Regions from separate parts of the Sphingobium sp. WTD-1 genome, predicted to be linked through region 1. Evidence: predicted binding sites of a transcription regulator. Region 1 holds the regulator's gene; each other region holds the start of a gene.
The links. Region 1 encodes LexA, which represses DNA repair genes until DNA is damaged. Its sites were predicted from a motif close to GTTCCNCNCTTGTTCT; they were not measured.
Positions count from the first base shown of each region.

Region 2: a site for LexA is predicted at 1,864-1,879, ahead of N6H05_RS00755 (ribonucleoside-diphosphate reductase subunit alpha). Genes of this name have one in related genera too.
Region 3: a site for LexA is predicted at 4,352-4,367, ahead of N6H05_RS13075 (ATP-dependent helicase). Genes of this name have one in related genera too.

Region 1 covers NZ_CP119127.1:2,731,298-2,738,524, reverse strand. The annotation lists gene moaC (cyclic pyranopterin monophosphate synthase MoaC) at 1-273, shown strand, start outside; gene N6H05_RS13635 (molybdopterin molybdotransferase MoeA) at 270-1,454, shown strand; gene lexA (transcriptional repressor LexA) at 1,567-2,244, shown strand; gene N6H05_RS13625 (nuclear transport factor 2 family protein) at 2,352-3,068, shown strand; gene N6H05_RS13620 (ComEC/Rec2 family competence protein) at 3,045-5,192, opposite strand; gene gltX (glutamate--tRNA ligase) at 5,230-6,684, shown strand; gene N6H05_RS13610 (citrate synthase) at 6,705-7,227, shown strand, end outside.
Region 2 covers NZ_CP119127.1:144,276-151,502, reverse strand. The annotation lists gene N6H05_RS00765 (fumarate hydratase) at 1-584, opposite strand, end outside; gene N6H05_RS00760 (acyltransferase) at 735-1,322, opposite strand; gene N6H05_RS00755 (ribonucleoside-diphosphate reductase subunit alpha) at 2,059-4,005, shown strand; gene N6H05_RS00750 (ribonucleotide-diphosphate reductase subunit beta) at 4,367-5,419, shown strand; gene N6H05_RS00745 (hypothetical protein) at 5,636-5,890, shown strand; gene N6H05_RS00740 (hypothetical protein) at 5,945-6,139, shown strand; gene N6H05_RS00735 (glycine zipper 2TM domain-containing protein) at 6,436-7,089, shown strand; gene N6H05_RS00730 (thermonuclease family protein) at 7,120-7,227, opposite strand, start outside.
Region 3 covers NZ_CP119127.1:2,622,821-2,630,047, reverse strand. The annotation lists gene N6H05_RS13110 (response regulator) at 1-241, opposite strand, end outside; gene N6H05_RS13105 (pseudouridine synthase) at 416-1,909, shown strand; gene rsmD (16S rRNA (guanine(966)-N(2))-methyltransferase RsmD) at 1,906-2,460, shown strand; gene N6H05_RS13095 (globin domain-containing protein) at 2,476-2,922, opposite strand; gene N6H05_RS13090 (Rrf2 family transcriptional regulator) at 3,030-3,524, shown strand; gene N6H05_RS13085 (hypothetical protein) at 3,481-3,822, opposite strand; gene N6H05_RS13080 (GFA family protein) at 3,929-4,324, opposite strand; gene N6H05_RS13075 (ATP-dependent helicase) at 4,438-6,714, shown strand; gene N6H05_RS13070 (hypothetical protein) at 6,815-7,213, opposite strand.

The DNA.
Region 1 (7,227 bases):
CTGATCCCGCTCTGCCATCCGATCCCGCTGAGCGCCGTCACCATCGACTTTGCCCTGCACGACGACGGCGTCACCGTCACCGCGACCGCGCGCACCGCCGGCCAGACCGGGGTGGAGATGGAGGCGCTGACCGCCGCGACCGCCGCGCTCCTGACCATCTATGACATGGCCAAGGCGCTCGATAAGGGCATGATAATCGGCGAGGTTCGCCTGCTCGCCAAGCGCGGCGGCAAGTCGGGCGACTGGACCGCACCGGAGCATGCCAGCCGATGAGCCTGATGCCGGTCGCGGACGCGCAGGCGCGGCTCCTTGCCCTTGCCGATCCGTTGCCGGCCGAACTTGTGTCCGTCGCCGCTTGTGCCGGCCGCTGGCTCGCCACCGACATCAGCGCACTCCGCGACCAGCCCTGGGCCGATCTTTCCGCGATGGACGGCTATGCCGTGCGCGCATCCGAAGGCGCCGGGCCGTGGCAGTTGGTCGCCACCAGCAGCGCCGGCGATGCCGATATCCCGGCCCTGCAACCGGGCCAGGCTTGCCGTATCTTCACCGGCGCGCCCTTGCCGGCCGGCGCCGACGCCATATTGATCCAGGAAAATGCCACCCGCGATGGCGACAAGCTATCCGCCCATGACGGTGCCCTGACGCCCGGCAAGCATGTCCGCCCGCTCGGCTCCGATTTCCGCGCGGGCACGCCGCTGGTCAGTGCCGGCAGCCGCCTCACGCCGGGCCGAATCGCACTTGCGGTGCTGGGCGGCCATGGCAGCCTGCCCGTCGGCGCCCGGCCCCGCATCGCCCTACTCTCGACCGGTAATGAACTTGTTCCCCCAGGCGCGCCGACGCCGCCGGGCTATCTCCCCTCCTCCAACGCGCCGATGCTCGCCGCCCTGCTCGCCGCCCTGCCCTGCGACGTGATCGACCTTGGCATCGTGCCCGACGATCTTGGCGCCATGACGCAGGCGCTGAAACAGGCGGCGCAGGCTGACATCATCGTCTCGACCGGCGGTGCCTCGGTCGGCGACCATGACTATGTCCGCCCCGCCTTCGCGGCCGCCGGCGGCACGCTCGATTTCTACAAGATCGCGATGCGGCCGGGCAAACCGCTGATGGCGGGACGCCTCGGCAATGCAATCTTTCTCGGCCTGCCGGGCAACCCGGTCTCCGCCTTCGTCACCGGCACGCTGTTCCTCTGTCCGCTGGTCCGCCATCTCGCCGGATCGCGCGCGCCATTGCCGCCGGTCGTGCAGGCCCGCCTTGCCGCGCCGCTCGGTGCGACGGCCGAACGCGACGATTATCTGCGGGCGTATCGCGGGGCTGACGGCATCGTCTCGGTCACCGCGCAGGACAGCGCCGCCACCGCCGCCATGGCGCTGGCCGACTGCCTGATCCGCCGCCCGGCCGGCTCAGCCCCCGCCATTGCCGGCGACATGGTGGACATCATCCCCCTGACCGCCTGACTATCTGACTGCCTGACGACCGGGCCGGCAAAAGCGGCGCATGGCTTAACGCGCTTGACTTGCCCCTTTCCGTTTCCTATGCGTTCTTCATTCGTTCCATGGAGGACCGCCGATGTTGACGCCCAAGCAGCAGGAATTGCTGAGCTTCATTCAGACCCGGCTGGAAGAAGGCGGCGTGTCCCCTTCGTTCGAGGAGATGAAGGACGCGCTCGACCTGCGCTCCAAGTCCGGCATCCACCGGCTGATCAATGCGCTGGAGGAGCGAGGCTTCATCCGCCGCCTGCCCAACCGCGCCCGCGCGCTCGAAGTGCTCAAGCTGCCCGACGCGATGCATCGCGCGCCGGCTCCGGCCATTCCGACGCCCAAGATATCGGCGCCCGCCGTGCTGCTGCCGACCGCCGCCAATGACGTGATCGAAATCCCGCTGCACGGCCGCATCGCCGCCGGCGTGCCGATCGAGGCGATGGAAAGCCACACCATGCTCTCCGTCCCCGCCGCCTTGCTCGGCTCGGGCGATCATTATGCGCTCGAAGTGTCGGGGGATTCGATGATGGAGGCCGGCATTCTCGACGGCGACTTCGCGCTGATCCAGCGCACCGATGTCGCGCGCGAGGGCCAGATCGTCGTCGCCCTGATCGACGACGCTGAAGCCACGCTCAAATATTTCCGCCGCGAAGGCAGCCGGGTTCGGCTCGATCCCGCCAATGCCGCCTATGAACCGCAGATCTACGATTCGCGCCAGGTCCGCATCCAGGGCAAGCTCGCCGGGCTGCTGCGCCGCTACAACTGACCCGGTGAGCGGCGGACCAGCGTTCCGCCGCTTCCGACTTGCAATCCCGCATGGGCAGCCCGCTGCAACCATGATAGCATGGCGCCGCGTTACAGGGGGTCTGGCCCATGTCCTATTTGCGCTCCATCTGTCCGGCCATCATCCTGCTATGTGCCTCTCCTGCGTTCGCGCAGGATAACGAACAGACCCTTGCCCCTTTCCGCAGCCTGATCGAAACGCGCCTGGCCGCGCTCAAGAGCGGCGACATCCCCAAATATATGGCGATGCTCGACAAGGATTATGTCGTCGTTTCCGATCTGGGCGAGCGCCGCACCCGCGCCGACCTGCCCGCCTATCTGCCGACCATCTCCAACCCGGCGCGCACCTATGCCATCCAGTCGATCCACGCCCGCATCCTCGACGACATCGCTCTGGTCGATGCCGAAATCCGCGAGGACATGGCCGATGCCGTCGGCGGCTGGCACGAAAGCGATATCTTCGTGCGTCAGGGCGGCCGCTGGCTCTATCTGCACCGGCAGGACAGTTCGATCCTCTACCCGCCCACCCCCGTGCCCGCCGATACCGACCCTCTCGACGCTTATGTCGGCCAATATCGCTCGGCCGCCGGCCTGACGGACTTCATCACCGCGCGCGACGGCACGCTCTACGGCCAATCGACGTCACAGGATGCGCCGACTGCCCTGATCCATGTCGGTCCGGGCGCCTTCGCCATCCCCGGCGGCGCGGACCTGCTGGTCTTCACCCGGTCGCCCACCGGCGCGGTGACCGGCCTGATCGGTCACCTCACCAGCGGCCAGATATCAACCTCCGCCAAACTGCCCTGACACCCGCCGCCGCGCCGCCGGTCGCACGATCCAGGGATGCGCGTCGCCGGGCCGATGGACGGTGTGAACTTTGCCGCCTTCAAGGCCAATCGACAGGCCCCCGGTGCGCGATAGCAGCCGGCGGTCGATCTTCATCCAGCGCGGCCGGCACCACCGGGGCAGGCCCCGGTCGCTGATGACGATATCGGCCGCCGCGCAGTCCCGCTCCATTATCGGCCTATCGACCAGCATCGCATTGCGCGTCACCAGCAAGCGCCAGTCGCGGCCGCCCCGTGGCAACGTCACCGCACATAGATCAGTCGAACAGCGCGCCTGAGGCATCTTAGCGATCGCCTCCAGCGTCCCGTCATAGCCCGCGCTCTCGCTCAGCACGTCGCGGACATAGTCGCCCGCCCCCTCGCGCAGCAGCGCCATCGTCCCCGCCGGCGTCCGCACCGCGACATGCCGCCCATCGCCCGTCACCACGATATCGGGCGGCGTCAGCAGCGCGATGCCGATCAGGCCGATCGCCACCGGCCCCAACCCCAGCCAGCGCCAGCGACTACGCCAGAGCAGGCACCACAGACCACCAACGACAATGATCCCGAAAATCCAGCCCGGCACCGCCGGCGCCAGCATCACCGCCATCGGGCTCGCCGCCACGCCATGCGCCACCGCCAGCAACAGCGCGATCGCCTTAGCCGTGAGCCACCAGAAGGGCGCGCCCAGCCCGACGAGGTCGAAGCCCAGCGCCAGCGCCTCCAGCGGCATGATGACGAAGGTGGTGAGCGGGATCGCGACCAGATTGGCCACCGCGCCGAGCAAACCTGCCTTGTGAAAATGGAAAAGGGCGATCGGCGCCAGCACCAGTTCGATGGCAAGCCCCGTCAACAGCATTGCCGCCACCGTCCGCCCGGCCTTGCGCGACCAAGGCTCGTCCCGCGCCATCGCAAACGCCTTGAACCGCCGATGTTCGCCCAGCGCCACCAGCGCGACCACGGCGGCAAAGCTCATCTGGAAGCTCGGGCCGATCAGCGCCTCGGGCCAGAAGGCCAGCACCACCAGTGCCCCGGTCGCCACCAGCCGCAAAGTAATCGCCTCGCGCCCCAGCGCCAGCCCGCCCAGCACCAGCAGCGCCGCGACACAGGATCGCACCGTCGGCACCTCCGCCCCGGTCAGCAGCGTATAGCCGATCCCCGCCAACGCGCCGCCGGTCGCCGCGATCAGCATCAGCGGCCAGTCCAGCGCCGCGCGGGGGATCAGCGCCAGCAAGCGCAACAACAGGAATATCACCGCCCCGACCAGCGCCGTCACATGCAGCCCGCTGATCGACAGCAGATGGGCAAGGCCACTGCGCCGCATCGCCTCCGCATCCGCTTCGGCAATCGCGCCCTGGTCGCCGGTCGCCAGCGCTACCGCAATCCCCGCCGGTGCGCCCGCCACCTGCCCGCTGATATGATCGAACAGTCGCGCCCGCAGCGTCGGCCCCTCGCGCGCCTGCTCCACCATTTCGACCGGCGCCAGCGCCCGCCCGGTCGCCCCGATCCCCTGGAAATAGGCGCGTCGCGCAAAATCGAACGCGCCAGGCACGCTCGGCGGCGCGGGCGGCATCAGCCGCACGCGAAAGCGCAGCACCGCCCCCTTGCCCAGCCCTTCGGGCACGTCCGCCTCCGCGATATTCACCCGGATCGCCGCGGGCAGCGCCGGCGCCGCGATCGGCCGCAGGCCCACCCGCACCATCTGTTGCGCCGGCAGCTTGGCCACCGCCGTCACCTGTCCCGTCACCTGTACGAATATGGGACGCGCCAGCGGCGGCTGACCCAGCCATGTCGCCTTGCCCCAGACCAGCAGGCAACCGACGCAGGCGAGCAGCCCGCCCGCCACCAGCATGTGCCGCAATCGCGCGCCCACCGGCAGCAATAGTGCCAGACAGGCCAGCCCCAGCGCCCCGCAGCAACAGGCCAGCCAATGTGCCGGCCCCGGCAGCACGAACCAGCCGGCAATGCCCGCGCCCAGCGCTACCGGCACCCACAAGGCGAGCTGTTCGCGCTCCACCTCCAGCCATTGTTCGATCCGCGCAAATCCATTGTGCGCAATACGCACCGTCCTGCGCCCAACGGACGTTTGTCGTGGCTCAAAAGCCATGCTAGGGGGCGTCGCATCCATGGATCAGGCAGGAAGAATGTCAGCGAATATGACGGCAAGTGCAACGGGATTGAACAAGCAGGTGGTGACCCGTTTCGCCCCGTCGCCAACGGGCTTCCTGCATATTGGCGGCGCCCGCACCGCGCTGTTCAACTGGCTGTTTGCGCGCCATCATGGCGGCAAGTTCCTGCTCCGCATCGAGGATACGGATCGCGCCCGCTCCACCGAGGAAGCCGTGGCCGCCATCTTCGACGGCCTGGAATGGCTGAACCTGGGTGGCGATGAGCCGGCGGTGTTCCAGTTCGAGCGCACCCCGCGCCATGCCGAGGTCGCCAACCAGCTGCTCGCCAATGGCCATGCCTATCGCTGCTATGCGACGCAGGAAGAGCTGGCCGAACTGCGCGAACAGCAGCGCGCCGCCAAGCAGCCGATGCGCTATGACGGCCGCTGGCGCGATCGTTCGCCGGAGGAAGCGCCCGAAGGCGCGCCCTTCGTCATCCGTATCAAGGCCCCTCGGACCGGCGAAACGGTGATCGAGGATGCGGTGCAGGGCCGCGTCGTGGTGCAGAATGCCGAACTGGACGACATGATCCTGCTACGGTCGGACGGCACCCCCACTTATATGCTGGCCGTGGTGGTCGACGACCATGACATGGGCGTCACCCATGTCATCCGTGGCGACGATCATCTCAACAACGCCTTCCGCCAGCTGGCGATCATCAAGGCGATGGGCTGGGAAGAGCCGGTCTATGGCCATATCCCGCTGATTCACGGGTCGGACGGCGCGAAGCTGTCGAAGCGCCACGGTGCGCTCGGCGTCGACGCCTATCGCGACGAGATGGGGATGCTGCCCGAAGCGGTGCTCAACTATCTGCTGCGCCTGGGTTGGGGTCATGGCGATGAAGAGATCATCTCGATCGAGCGCGCCATCGAACTGTTCGATATCGACGGCGTCGGCCGCTCGCCCTCGCGCTTCGACATCAAGAAGCTGGAAAATCTGAACGGCCATTATCTACGCGAGGCTGACGAGGCGCGCTTGGCCGCTCTGGTCGCCCCGCGCGTTGAGTCGCGTCTTGATACGCAACTGAATGACGCCCAGCGCGATATTTTGACCCAGGCGATGGTTTCGCTCAAGCCGCGGGCCAAGACGCTTAACGAAATTGCAGAAGGCGCGGAGTTTCTGTTCAAATCTTGCCCGCTCGATTTTGACGAGAAGGCGTCTGCTCTGCTAGATGAACCCGCGCGTGAGCTGCTGAAAAAGACAGCCGACGCTCTCCAGCCCGTCCAGTCCTGGACGGTTGAAGCGATCGATGAAGTGATACGCCGCGTGGCAGAGGATGCGGGGCTTGGCCTGGGCAAGGTGGCACAACCGCTTCGTGCGGCGCTCACCGGGCGCACGGTCTCGCCGGGTATTTTTGATGTCCTCTTCCTTCTGGGGAAAGAGGAAAGCTTGAAGCGACTGACCGCCGCAGGGCACGCGGTGGCCGGTTGACGGCAGTTAAGGAGAAAAACATGTCGGATAATAATGCCAGTTTGACCGTTGGCGGAGAGGCCAAGGACTATGCCATCATGGATGGCACCGTCGGTCCCCAGGTCATCGACGTTCGCAAGCTCTACGCCAACACCGGCATGTTCACCTACGATCCGGGTTTCACCTCGACCGCCAGCTGCGAATCGGGCCTGACCTATATCGATGGCGACCAGGGCATCCTGCTGCATCGCGGCTATCCGATCGGCCAGCTCGCCGAACAGTCCAGCTTCATGGAAGTCTGCTACCTGCTGCTGAACGGCGAACTGCCTTCGGCCAAGGAACTGGCCGAGTTCACCAACACCATCACGCGCCACACCATGGTGCATGAACAGCTGACCGCCTTCTTCCGCGGTTTCCGTCGTGACGCCCACCCGATGGCGATCATGGTTGGCGTCGTCGGTGCCCTGTCGGCCTTCTATCATGACTCGACCGACATCAACGATCCGGAACAGCGCCGCATTGCGAGCCACCGCCTGATCGCCAAGATGCCGACGATCGCTGCGA
Region 2 (7,227 bases), 2.5 Mb from region 1:
CCGATGCCGATGCCCAGCATGCCCGGCGGGCACCAGCCGGCGCCCATCTGCGGCACCATTTCCAGCACCCAGTCGACGATCGAATCGCTGGGGTTCATCATCTTGAACTTGGTCTTGTTCTCGCTGCCGCCGCCCTTGGCCGCGACGTCGATGATGACCTTGTTGCCCGGCACCATTTCCACGTTCAGCACGCAGGGCGTGTTGTCCTTGGTGTTCTGGCGCGAAAAGGCGGGATCTTTCAGGATCGACGCGCGCAGCCGATTTTCGGGGTTGAGGTACGCCTTGCGCACCCCTTCATCGATCACCTCCTGCATCGACCGGCTATTGTCGTCCAGCCGGCACTCCATGCCCCACTTCACGAACACATTGACGATGCCGGTGTCCTGGCAGATCGGGCGGTGGCCTTCGGCGCACATGCGGCTGTTGGTCAGGATCTGGGCGATGGCGTCCTTCGCCGCCGGATTGGCTTCGGCCTCATAGGCCGTGCCCAAGGCCCGGATATAATCCATCGGATGATAATAGCTGATGAACTGGAGTGCATCGGCGACGCTCTCGATGAGGTCGGCGGTCTTGATGAGCGTCATCTACCCTGATCCCTATTCTTGCGGCCCGCCTCTGCACGGCGGGTCTGGCAAGGCGGGGCTATAGGCCTTTGAGACGATGAGTCCAGTGGTGGAGACGCGACGATCCCGTCGCGCTCCTTCAGCTTTATCAATGAACGATGGACAGGCTTGTCATGGCGTGGGCAGCGGATCGGCGACCGGCAGCAGGTTGAAATTCCATTTGATGCCGGTGCGCACGATCCGTGCGGGGACGCCGGCAGCAACGCAATTGGAAGGAACATCCTTCGTTACCACGGATCGTGCCGCGACGACGCTGTCGGCTCCGATGGTCACGCCCTTCATGATCGAAGCGCCATCGCCCAGCCAGACTCGGTCGCCGAGGCGCACGTCGGCGCCGGGGTTGATGCGCTGATTGCTGGCGATATCGATGACCGAATGCATGTCGCTGACCGTGATCCAGCTATCGCTTGCAATCAGGCATCCTTCGCCCAGGCTGATATTGAAGGATTCATGGCATTGCATGACGCAGGTCCAGGTAAAGCCGCTGCCATCGCCGATCGACACGGTCGAATCTCGAACCGTGTAGATGGTGATCGCATTCAGGCGACAGTCTGATCCAACGCGCACCGTGCAATCGTCGCCGACGGTCATGTGGATCTGGGCTGCATAGCAATTATGCCCAATCTCGACCCGCCCGCCCTTGCCGGTAAAGGTGATCGTGCCATTTTGCGAAGCAAGGAATTCGGGGGGGGCCTGCACATCGTTTCCCGCTGCATTTTGTATTGTTATCGGCATTCCAATCTCCATCGCCCAAGCGGGGTGGGCGCTTATCATGTAACCAGTGGTGGGGCGCAATCCTATCGTCGATTGTCTCATTTGCAATATTTGGGGCGGGTGTGCGGTCCGCGATCCCATCGCCGCATCGCGCTTTTAGCTCCGGTAGGGGACCATGCGCGCCTGCAACGGGGGGCACTCTGAACCGGAAAGGGTGGAGACGGTGTGCTGGAAAAAGCGGGGAGGGGCGCTGGTGTCGGAGGCATCCTGTCGTTGGGCCGCCTCGCTGGGGCATGTCCGCTGGACCCGATTGGGGCAACGCGCGGATTTGCGTGGCAAGGCAAATTTATTTTAAATTTGCGTGGCGCCTCTTGCCTTTTTCAAGGCCCTAGAAAGTCCGCGCGTCGCCATGCCATGACAGGGCGTGTCCGCGACGAAAGGAATCTCGGCGTCGATGAACCGAGTCCCCGAACTGTCATTTACCCTCTTGCGCGATCATGGGGCTGTGGCACTATCTGTGGTATCGGGACCAAGGGGGTCACCCAATAGATTGTGATTGCATTGCCGGACCTGCTTCCGGCGATAAGGGGCTTTTGCCCTTGTGATCCGGTCGATTGACCCCATTTCTGTCCCGGCCCGATTGGGTTCATGCTATGATTTCAGGTGCCTCCTGGACTGGTTGAGCCGAATCGAACGGAATCAGGAATAATCGGGGGCTCGCATGGACTTTCGAGATAGTGAACAAGGTGGAAACGGCGACGTGGCGACGGTGATGGACGAGCGTATCGAGGATCTGGTGGACAAGGTCGAGCCCAAGGCGGGCAAGGACAAGGCGGCCGAGGCTCCGGCGTCTGCGTCGTCCAAGATTCATGAACGTCGCTTTCATGTCGTGACGGATTCGTCGCGCGATGCGCTGCTGACCGAATTCGGCAAGGACACGCTGAACGATCGCTATCTGCTGCCTGGCGAAAGCTATCAGGATCTGTTCGCGCGCGTCGCCGCCGCCTATTCGGACGATGCCGAGCATGCGCAGCGCGTCTATGACTATATTTCCAAGCTCTGGTTCATGCCGGCAACGCCCGTGCTGTCGAACGGCGGCACTGGTCGCGGCCTGCCGATCAGCTGCTATCTGAACAGCGTCGACGACAGCCTGGAAGGCATCGTCAACACCTGGAACGAGAATGTCTGGCTCGCCTCGCGCGGCGGCGGCATCGGCACCTATTGGGGCAGCGTGCGCGGCATCGGTGAGCCGGTCGGCCTCAACGGCAAGACCAGCGGCATCATCCCCTTCGTCCGCGTGATGGATTCGCTGACCTTGGCGATCAGCCAGGGGTCGCTGCGTCGCGGCTCGGCGGCCTGCTATCTCGACGTCTCCCACCCGGAGATCGAGGAGTTCCTGGAAATCCGCAAGACGAGCGGAGACTTCAACCGCAAGGCGCTCAATCTGCACCATGGCGTGCTGCTGACCGACGAGTTCATGGAAGCGGTGCGCGACGGCAGTGATTTCAACCTGCGCAGCCCCAAGGACCAGTCGGTGCGGGGCACCGTCAATGCCCGCGCGCTGTTCCAGAAGCTGGTCGAGGTCCGCCTCGCCACCGGCGAACCCTATATCGTCTTCTCCGACACGGTGAACCGGATGATGCCCAAGCATCACCGCGACCTGGGGCTCAAGGTCTCGACGTCGAACCTCTGCTCGGAAATCACCCTGCCGACGGGTCGCGACCATCTCGGCCAGGATCGCACGGCGGTCTGCTGCCTCTCCTCGATGAACCTGGAAACCTGGGATCAGTGGAAGGATCATCCGACCTTCGCGGAAGACATCATGCGCTTCCTCGACAATGTGCTGCAGGACTATATCGACCGCGCCCCGCCGGAAATGGCCCGCGCCAAATATAGCGCCAGCCGCGAACGCTCGGTGGGCCTGGGCGTCATGGGCTTCCACAGCTTCCTGCAGGCACGCGGCATCCCGTTCGAAGGCGCCATGGCCAAGTCGTGGAACCTGCGCATCTTCAAGCATATCAATGCCAAGGTGAACGAGGCGTCGATGATGCTGGCGCAGGAGCGCGGGCCGTGCCCCGACGCCGCCGACCAGGGCGTGATGGAACGCTTTTCCTGCAAGATGGCGATCGCGCCGACCGCGTCGATCTCGATCATCTGTGGCGGCACCTCGGCCTGTATCGAGCCGATCCCGGCGAACATCTACACCCACAAGACGCTCTCGGGCAGCTTCGCGGTGAAGAACCCCTATCTGGAAAAGCTGCTGGTCGAAAAGGCCAAGGATTCGAGCGCCGTATGGAACTCGATCCTGGAACGCGGCGGTTCGGTCCAGCATCTCGACTTCCTGACCCAGGAAGAAAAGGATGTGTACAAGACCAGCTTCGAGATCGACCAGCGCTGGCTGCTCGAACTGGCCGCCGATCGCACCCCCTATATCGACCAGGCCCAGTCGCTGAACCTGTTCATCCCGGCCGATGTCGAGAAGTGGGATCTGCTGATGCTCCACTTCCGTGCCTGGGAACTGGGCATCAAGTCGCTCTATTATCTGCGCTCCAAGTCGGTGCAGCGCGCCGGCTTCGCCGGTGGCGTGGAAGCGGACAACACGATCGACGCCCCCAAGTTCGAGATCGGCGAGACCACCGACTATGACGAGTGCCTCGCCTGTCAGTAAGGAGTGATGGATATGTCGAACAATTTTCTGGACGATCTAAGCCGCGCTTTTGGCGAGTCTAAGCCGTATGATAATTATCTCACGAAAATAGGTATGTTTGGTAGGCAGCCAGCATCCGCTACTAATTCACTATTTAGTCGTGAGGAGCAGACATCGGCTCGTATTGCGTCCATCGCATCGCGTGGCTTGCAAACGCCGGAAAGTCTGACGCTCGCTGAGATTAAGGCTGTGTGTGCGTCGGCGCTAACACAGGCCCCCAATCGTAATTAACCGTCATGCAGCGAAGGCGGGCATATCGCTTCTAAAAGAGCGATGTCCGCTTTCGCTGGCATGACGTATCAATTCAAGGACTCTCCCCCCGATGCCCCTTCTTCAAGCCTCCAAGGTCTACAAGCCCTTCGAATATCCCTGGGCCTATGAATTTTGGAAGCGCCAGCAACAGCTCCACTGGCTGCCCGAGGAAGTGCCTCTGGGCGAGGATTGCCGTGACTGGGCGCAGAAGCTCAGCGATCATGAGCGCAACCTGCTGACCCAGATTTTCCGCTTCTTCACCCAGGCCGACGTGGAAGTGCAGGATTGCTACCACGAGAAGTACGGCCGCGTGTTCAAGCCGACCGAGATCAAGATGATGCTGACCGCGTTCAGCAACATGGAAACGGTCCATATCGCGGCCTACTCGCATCTGCTCGACACGATCGGCATGCCCGAAAGCGAATATTCGGCCTTCCTCCAGTATAAGGAGATGAAGGACAAGCATGACTATCTCGCCCAGTTCGGCGTCGACACGGACGAGGATATCGCCAAGACGCTGGCGATGTTCGGCGGCTTCACCGAAGGCCTCCAGCTCTTCGCCTCCTTCGCGATGCTGATGAACTTCCCGCGCTTCAACAAGATGAAGGGCATGGGCCAGATTGTCACCTGGTCGGTCCGCGACGAAACCCTGCATTGCGAAGGCATCATCAAGCTGTTCCACAGCTTCGTGAAGGAACGCGACTGCCTGACCGCGTCGGTCAAGGACGATATCATGGACATGTGCCAGAAGACCGTCCGGATCGAGGACGCGTTCGTCGATCTCGTCTTCGAAATGGGGCCGGTCCCTGGCATGACGCCCAAGGACATCAAGAAATATGTCCGCTACATCGCCGACTGGCGCCTGGGCCAGCTGGGGCTGAAGCCGATCTACATGATCGACGAGCATCCGCTGCCCTGGCTGACCCCGCTGCTCAACGGCGTGGAGCATGCCAATTTCTTCGAAACCCGCGCGACCGAATATTCCAAGGGCGCGACCCGCGGCCAGTGGAACGACGTCTGGGACGCATTCGACCGCCGCAAGAAGCTCAAGGGCGCCGAAGCGGCCAATGTCGACGAAAGCGATCCGGACATGTTCAAGGCCGCCGGTATCGCGGCGGAATAAGACCAAAGCGCGTCGCGCTTTGATCAAGCCCGCGCGGCGCTTGAGCGTTTCAAGCTGCTGATGCGTCAGCTTGCAAAGGGATCTGATCCAGGTCGAGGGGAGGGGAGGCGCGGGGAGCGCCTCCCCTTTTTTGTACGCCGCTGGAGCACCCTGCATCGCGTCCATAACGGACCAGTCTCGCGCCAGAATGGCGATGCCCTGGGCTATGGTCCGGTCATGACCAGCCCCGTCGATCCCCCATCTCCGCCATTCTACGTCTTCGTCTGCAATGTCTGCGGCAGCGATCAGGTTACACGCGAAGCCTGGGCGGCCTGGGATGTCGCGACCCAGGCCTGGATTCTCAACACGGCCTTCGACTTTGCCTATTGCCATCGCTGCCTGGGCTATGCGCAGCTCGACCGGCTGCTGCTGACCAGCCCGCCATCCGGCTTGCCGTCCCGCGCCCCGGCCTTCCCGCCCGCGCCGGGCTGAACCACGCGACGGGCGTGACGCTTCCTTAACCGCCGCCATGCCAGACCGGTCGCCATGTTCGGCGTCCGACTCCGCTCCCTCTTCACCAGCCGCTGGATGGCCCTGCTCTGGGCGATATTGGTGCTGCTGAGCGCGATCCAGTTCGTGGGCAGCGACGGCGGCGATCAGGCCGGCGCCGATCAGGCCGCGACCGCGGCGCTGGACGGCCTCGACAACAGCCAGCGCGCCATCATCGCCAACACGCTCTGAAAGCCGCGGGGCGGGCGTCGCGGGCGCGCTGTCCTATTTCTTCCCGCCGGCCTATATTGCCGTCCGGCACCGGGCCTGTCTCTGACGCTCACTTGTTCCAAAATGACAAAGATTGGAAATTAAATGTCAGAATGTGCGGGAAATATGCGAAGTTAAGCGCAGTATTTCCTACAATTTTGATCCCCGCCTTCCCTATTGTTCCGTTCATGCAACATGTGTTCAGCTGCCGCGTTCTAGCCTCGCCCGGTCAACAGGAATCGAAAAGGGACAGGACTTTGCATCGCTTTGCCAAGAGCATGATTGCCGCGCTTTCACTGGGCGCCATGGCGTTGACCGCCATGCCCGCCGCTGCCCAGCACGGCCAGGGTCATGGCCGACCCGGCGGCCCGTCATCGGGTCATGGCGGCCCCGGTGGTCCGGGCGCACAACGTCCCCCCAGCCATGGCGGCAATCATGCCCAGCGTCCGCCCCAGGGTGGCCGCCCCGGCGCCCAGCGTCCGCCCCAGCCCGGCCGGCCGGGGGCAGGCCGCCCACCCCAGTCGGGCCATCCGGGCCATGGTCGTCCGCCTCAATATGGCCGTCCCGGCAACCATCGCCCGCCGCCGCCGCATGGCGGCTATCGCAGGCCCGGACCCCCGGTCTATGCCTATGACTGGAACCGGCCCGATCCGCGCTATGGTGGCCGCTATCGCCCCGACCGCTATTATCGCGGCGGCTATGCGCCGATCCGGGTCGACCGCAGCATGCGCATCTATCGCGGCTATGACGACCGCTATTATTGCCGCCGTTCGGACGGCACCACCGGCCTCATCATCGGCGGCGCGATCGGCGCGCTGATCGGCGGCCAGCTTGATCGCGGCTATTCCAACACGGCGGGCATATTGATCGGCGGCGGCGCCGGCGCGCTGCTCGGCCGCGAGATCGACCGCGGCAGTCTCAGCTGCCGCTGATCGGAAAGGGGGCGAAGGCGCCCCCTTTTTTCAGCACCAGGGGTGGCGGCGTCCGTCCCAGGTTCGGGCCAGCCCTTCGTCCACCAGCTGCTGGCCGATCGACTGGCCATCGCGCGTCACGATCCGCAGCGCCCGGCC
Region 3 (7,227 bases), 110 kb from region 1:
TGATGTCGGTGACGACCAGATCGACCGATCCGGCATCGATTACGCGGGCAGCATGGGTATGGCTGTCGACGGTGGCAGCGATGCGATAGCCTGCCTGGGACAGGATATGCTCATGGTCGAAGGCAACGAGCGGTTCATCCTCCACCACCAGCACGCTGCGGATGGCGTTGCGCGGCGCACCTGCCCCGTCTCTCGCCCCGTCCCTGGCGGTGTCGTCCCCTCTGATTCGCCCGAAAAACATTTGCTGTCCTGCCCCGTTTCCGCCATGCAACCGACCAACGCCGCGCCCCGGCGCCGGGTTGCGCCCGGCCGGGGCTTTGCCGTTCACATGGACGGCGCTATGGCACCGTTCATCATATTGCACATGCCGCCCTGATATGGGGATGGCCACCCGTCACGAAAAGGAATGCATCAAGTGGAACCGCCAAAAAAATCTGGTCCGCCGCGCCGGTCAGGTCCGGGCGGTCCCAAGCGTCCCTCCGGCCCCGGATCGCGTGGCGGCGCCGACCGCGGCACGGGCCGATCCGACGGTCGCAACGAAGGTCGTTTTGACAGCCGGAGCGAAGGCCGGTTGGACCGCTCCGCCCGGCGTGGCGAGCGCCCCGCGCGCGGTCCGCGTCTCGATCGCAATGGCCCCGGCGAGGCCCGTGGCAATCGCTTTGGCGAAGGCCGCAGCGAACGTGGCGAAGGTCGCGGCGCCCGCCCTGATCGCAGCGCTTCGGGTGAAGGCCGGGGCGGTCGTTTTGCCGGAAATCGCGAAGAAGGCCGTGGCGACCGCCCGGCCCGTGGCGCGCGTCCCGATCGCAACGCCGCCGGCGAAGGCCGTGGCCGCTTCGGCGAAGCGCGCGGTGAACGCAGCGAACGCCCGGCCCGTGGCCGCCCCGAGCGCGCCGCCCAGCCGGATCGCGCCGAACGCCCCGCCCGCAGCGGTCGCCCGGCCGAAGGCAAGCGCCCCGAGCGCGCCACTGGAGATCGTCCCGCCCGCGCGCCCTTTGGCGAGCGCGCCGCCCGCCCCGCTTTCGGTGACCGCCCGGCTCGCCCGCGCCCCGAAGGCCGCACTGAAGGTCGTATGGGCGGCACATCCTATCCGCCGCGCCGCCCCGGCAGCAAGAAGCCGGCTGCCCCCCATGTCGCCAACCCGCACCCGGCCCGTGCCGCCGCGGAAACCAGCGGCAAGGGCGAACCCCAGCGCATCGCCAAGCTGCTCGCCCGCGCCGGCATCGCCTCGCGCCGCGAGATCGAGCGGATGATCGAGGAAGGCCGTATCGCCAGGGACGGCGTCACGATCGACACCCCCGCGACGCTGCTGACCTCGCTCCATGGCGTGACCGTCGACGGCGATCCGGTCGCCGCGCCCGCCCCCGCACGCCTGTTCCTGTTCCACAAGCCGACCGGCTTCCTCACCACCGAGCGCGATCCCGCCGGTCGCCCGACCATCTACGACATCCTGCCCGACGACCTGCCGCGGCTGATGCCGATCGGCCGGCTCGACATGAATACCGAGGGGCTGTTGCTGCTCACCACCGACGGCGAGTTCAAGCGCGAGATGGAATTGCCCTCGACCGGCGTGCCGCGCACCTATCGCGCCCGCGCCTTTGGCGAGGTCAGCCAACAGCAGTTGGAGGATCTGTTCGACGGCATCGAGATTGACGGCATCCAATATGGTCCGATCGAGGCCAATCTGGAACGACGCACCGGCCGCAACCAGTGGATCGAAATGACCCTGACCGAGGGCAAGAACCGCGAAGTGCGCCGCGTGCTCGAACATTTCGAGCTCAAGGTCAATCGCCTGATCCGCACCAGCTACGGCCCGTTCGAGCTGGGTGAACTGGCCGGCGGCGCGGTCGAGGAAGTGCGCCAGCATGACCTGGTCGCCTTCCGCAGCAGCCTGAAGAAAGCACAGAAATGAGGATCATCTCGGGTCAATGGCGCGGCCGTCCGCTGGTCGCGCCCAAGGGCGACGCCACCCGTCCCACCGGCGACCGCACCCGCGAAACGCTCTTTTCGATGCTGGCGAGCCGCTTGGGATCGTTCGAGGGGCTGGCCGTGGGCGATTTCTTCGCCGGCTCGGGCGCGCTGGGCTTTGAAGCCCTGTCGCGCGGCGCCGGCTCTTGCCTGTTCGTCGAGCAGGACAAGGCGGCGATCGACGCGATCCGCGCCAATGGCGACAAGCTCGGCCTGCGCCCCGACATCCGCCAGACCAGCGTGCTCTCGCTCGGCCCGACGAAGACGCCGCTCGACCTCATCTTCATGGACCCGCCCTATGACACCGGCGCGGGCCAGGTCGCACTCGACAAGCTGGCGCGCCTGGGCTGGACCAGCCCGGCCACCTGGATCAGCATCGAAACCGACCGGCGCGAGGACGTCGCGGTCAAGGGCTTCACCGTCGACGCCGTGCGCGACGTCGGCAAGGCGCGCCTCACCCTGCTCCGCGCAGAGGACAACGCGCCCGCCGCGTAACGATCAGGCGGAATATCAGGCGGCCTCCGCGTAGGCCGCCTGTTCCTTGCCGATCAGGATATTGGCCAGGAAAGTATAAGCTTCCGCCCAGGCGGCCAGCACTTCATCGGTCGCCACTTCTTCGCCCAGCACCTCGCGGATCGCCGGCAACAGCGCGGCCGCCACCTTGGGATAATGGTCCGGCTGCACGCCCGTATCGACATGGCGCTGCACCATGCGCGCGATCGCGCCGTCCAGCGCCTGCAACTTGTCGACATTCTCCGCAAAGCCCAGGATCGCCGCCGCCAGCCGGCGCGGCTGCTCGCCGCTGGCCTGCGCCGCTTGATCGAACATGTCCTTGATCGACGCGTCCTCGAACAGCCGTGCATACATGCGGGTGGTGATCTCGACGCCATGACGGCGCAGCGCCGGGCCGGTCGCTTTCACGATGGCGATGGTTTCAGGGGACAGATTTTCGCGCATGACAGGCTCCTTATCGGGGACTCGATAAGGTTCATTTAATATGCATCTTTTAAGATGTAAATTGAATATATGTTTATGACGTTCTGCCCGCAGGATAGGAGGGCGCGATGCAATTGACCCGCCACACCGATTATGCGCTGCGCGTGCTGATCCACCTCGCCGCCGTGCCTGGCGGACGGGCGACGATCCCGGAAATTGCCGACGCCTATGGCCTGTCGCGCAATCATCTGATGAAGGTGGTGCATGGCCTGGGCCAGGGTGGCTTCATCCGCACCCAGCGCGGTCGCGGCGGCGGCTTTACCCTCGCCGCCGATCCTGTCGATATCCGCATCGGCGCGGTCGTGCGCCATAGCGAGCCGGACATGGCAATGGCCGATTGCGCGTCCTGCGCGATCCGCCCGGCCTGCGGCCTGTCGGGCATATTGGCCCAAGCGGTCGGTGCTTTCCTGACGGTGCTGGACGGCTATAGCCTGGCCGACGCGGCGCGCGACCGAACGGGTCTCGCAGCGCTCATCGCCGCCCTGCCCAGCCCTGCCGCCGCCGATTCCAATCCGGATCTCAGCCCGGCCTGCGCATCCTCTTCTTCGCCTCGCCCGGATTGACGCAACCGTCCTGCACGCCCTTGCCGCACACCGGATAGACCTTTGCCTCGGTCGGCGGCGGCGTCATGTTGCCGCCCACCGTCACAGGATTGGCCGCCGTGCCCACCGGCGCGGCCGGATCGCGCGGCACGTCCGCAGGCGCCGGCACCATGCCCGTCTCGGCCGGCACCGCGCCAGTAGGCTGGGCGGCATTGGGATCCTGCTTCTGGGCCGGCGGTGACATCGCCTGCGCCCCGGCCTGACCGGGCAGCGCCGCCATCGACAGGGCGGCAAAGCCGGCGATCATGATGATCTTCATCGGGTTGATCCTTCTTCTCCTTGCCCCGAGCAAGGGAGAAACCGGTCGCCCCGCGTCCCTGTTCCGCGTCAGCGACGAACCGTGCCGCCGCTGACGTCGGTCGCACTCAGTCCGACGGGTATCGATCGAACCGGGGCAGGTCATGCGCCGCCGCCATCCAGGGCGCCGCCTCGGTATATTGGACATGCACCGCCGGCGGAAAGACCGTCTGATCGTCCAGCGTTGCACTCTGAATGTCGATCATGCCCGGAAACACCGTCGGGTTGGTGTAGAACAGCCCGGTGCCGCAGGTGCCGCAGAAATGACGGGTCGCATTGTCCGACGACTGATAGGTGATCGGATCGCCCTCTATCGTCACCTTGTCATGCGGGAACAGCGCCCAGCCGACCATCGGCGCGCCCGCGCTCATCCGGCAATCGCTGCAATGGCAGAGCGCGCTGTAAACCGGCTCTCCCTCCGCCGCATAATGGATCGCCCCGCACTGGCACCGCCCCGTCACCATCATCTTGCTCCATTCGCATCTTGCGTGATTCTCTTTTTGTTCTCATAGATTGCGTCCCGCTGCAAGGCCATCCGCCCTTGCCCCCGCAACCGCCCATCCCTAGTTGATCGCCCATGACCGTGCCTGCCCCCTCTCCGAACGACCCGCCCTATCTGAAGGGCCTCAACGAACCGCAGCGTCAGGCTGTGCTGACCACAGAGGGGCCGGTACTGGTGCTGGCCGGCGCGGGCACGGGAAAGACCGCGGCGCTCACCGCCCGCCTCGCCCATCTGGTCGCGACCCAGCGCGCCTGGCCCTCGGAAATCCTGGCCGTGACCTTCACCAACAAGGCGGCACGGGAAATGCGCGAGCGCGTCGGCCGGATGATCGGCCCGGCGGTCGAGGGCATGCCCTGGCTCGGCACCTTCCACGCGATCGCCGCCAAAATGCTGCGCCGCCATGCCGAACTGGTGGGCCTCCAGTCCAATTTCACCATCCTCGACACCGATGACCAGTTGCGCCTGATGAAGCAGCTGATCCAGGCGGAGGGGATTGACGAGAAGCGCTGGCCCGCGCGCCAGCTTGCCGGCCTGATCGACCAGTGGAAGAACAAGGGCCTCGCCCCGGAGGAGGTCGGCGCCGGCGAGGCGGAGGGCTATGCCCATGGCAAGGGGCAGAAGCTCTATGCCGCCTATCAGGCTCGCCTGCGTGAAGTGAATGCCTGTGATTTCGGTGACTTGCTGCTACACTCTCTCACCATCTTGAAGCGTCACCGCGACGTTCTGGAGCAATATCAGCAGCGCTTCAAATATATCATGGTGGACGAATATCAGGACACCAATAGCAGCCAGTATCTCTGGCTCCGCCTGCTCGCCCAGACCCGAAAGAATATCTGCTGCGTCGGCGACGACGACCAGTCCATCTATTCATGGCGTGGGGCAGAAGTCGCCAATATCCTTCGGTTCGAAAAGGATTTTCCTGGCGCAATCATCGTCCGCCTGGAACAGAATTACCGCTCCACCCCGCATATCCTGGGCGCCGCATCCGGGGTGATCGCCGAAAATGGCAATCGCCTGGGCAAGACGCTGTGGACCGACATCGACGTTGGCGAAAAGGTGCGCGTGCTCGGCGTGTGGGACGGGCCGGAGGAAGCCCGCCGCGTCGGCGACGAGATCGAGGCGATCGCCCGCGCCGGCTGCTCGCTGGACGAGGTGGCGATCCTCGTCCGCGCCCAGCACCAGACCCGCGAATTCGAAGACCGTTTCATCCAGATCGGCCTGCCCTATCGCATCGTCGGCGGCTTCCGCTTCTATGAGCGCGCCGAAATCCGCGACGCACTCGCCTATCTCCGCCTCGTCAACCAGCCGGCCGACGACCTGGCCTTCGAGCGGATCGTCAACGTCCCCAAGCGCGGTTTGGGCGACAAGGCGGTCGAGAAGCTGCACCGGCTGGCGCGCGCGGAGGGCATTCCCCTCGCCCTTGCTGCTGCACGCATCCTCGACACCGACGAACTGACGCCGCAGGCGCGCCGTTCGCTCGGCGCCTTCATCGGTGACCTCGCCCGCTGGCGCGATCGCGCCGCGCAACTGCCCCATGCCGAACTGGCGCGCCAGATACTGGACGAGAGCGGCTATACCGCCACGCTCCAGGCCGAACGCACCACCGAAAGCGCCGGCCGGCTCGAAAACCTGAGCGAACTCACCCGCGCGATGGAGGAATATGAGACGCTGGGCGCCTTCCTCGAACATGTCAGCCTGGTCATGGACAATGAAGCGCAGCAGGATGAGCAGAAGCTCACCATCATGACCATCCACGCCGCCAAGGGCCTGGAGTTCGACAATGTCTTCCTCGCCGGCTGGGAGGAAGGCATCTTCCCCTCGCAGCGGGCTCTCGACGAAGGCGGGCTCAACAGCCTGGAGGAGGAACGGCGCCTCGCCTATGTGGCGATCACCCGCGCGCGCAAGCGCTGCACCATCCTTCATGCCGCCAATCGCCGCATCTATGGCCAGTGGACCAGTAGCATCCCCTCCCGCTTCGTCGGCGAATTGCCGCCCGAACATGTGGATGAGGAAAGCAGCATGTCCGGCGGCGCCTCGCTCTGGCGCGCCAATTGGTCGGAACGGGACGATCCCTTCGCCAATGTCGCGCGCGGCTCGTCGCGGGGGCCGGGCTGGCAACGCGCCCAGACCAGCGGTCAGTTCAGCCGCGAGCCGGTGCGAATCGTCGAAGCCCGCACCTCCGCCGTATCGCTCGGCAACAAGGGCCGCGACGATGTGTCTGTCGGCCAGCGCGTCTTCCACCAGAAATTCGGCTATGGCACGATCGCCGCGATCGAGGGCAACAAGCTGGAAATCGACTTCGAAACCGCCGGCCGCAAGCGGGTGATGGACAGCTTCGTCACGCTGGCCTGAACGGCGCCCGCCCTGTCCTCATTCGCAAAAGCAGGAATGACCAAAGAGGGGTGGTTATGCGACGGTCCGGTTTTCGCAATTTTTCGTCGCTTTCGGACGTTCAATAACCGCCCGTTGCCTTTTCCTCGATCAAGTGACCATCGCGATTGTCGTAGCAAGCCAAGTAGGTGCCAGCGGGAAGCTTCGAATATGGACGTAACTCAACGCATGTTCGATCAGACATCCGGATGACCACGGCCAATCTGGAAGCCTTATTGATGGCTTCCGAGCGGAATAGCTTTTGCGCGTCGTGCATAGCGTTGCTCACGAGAGGCTCATCGCCCGGCTGGATGGTAGTAGCGTTCGCCAGTGGATAGAGCCTTGCTATTATCAACCCAGCGGCAAGGAGCAGCGCGATCAACACCAAGGTCACATAACGGCTGTATTTCTGCATCACGGCTTTATGACCACGTGGCTGACCTTCTGCAAATGGTCGCAACCCGTCAAAGCTCGACATCATCGTTGCGAGCGTAG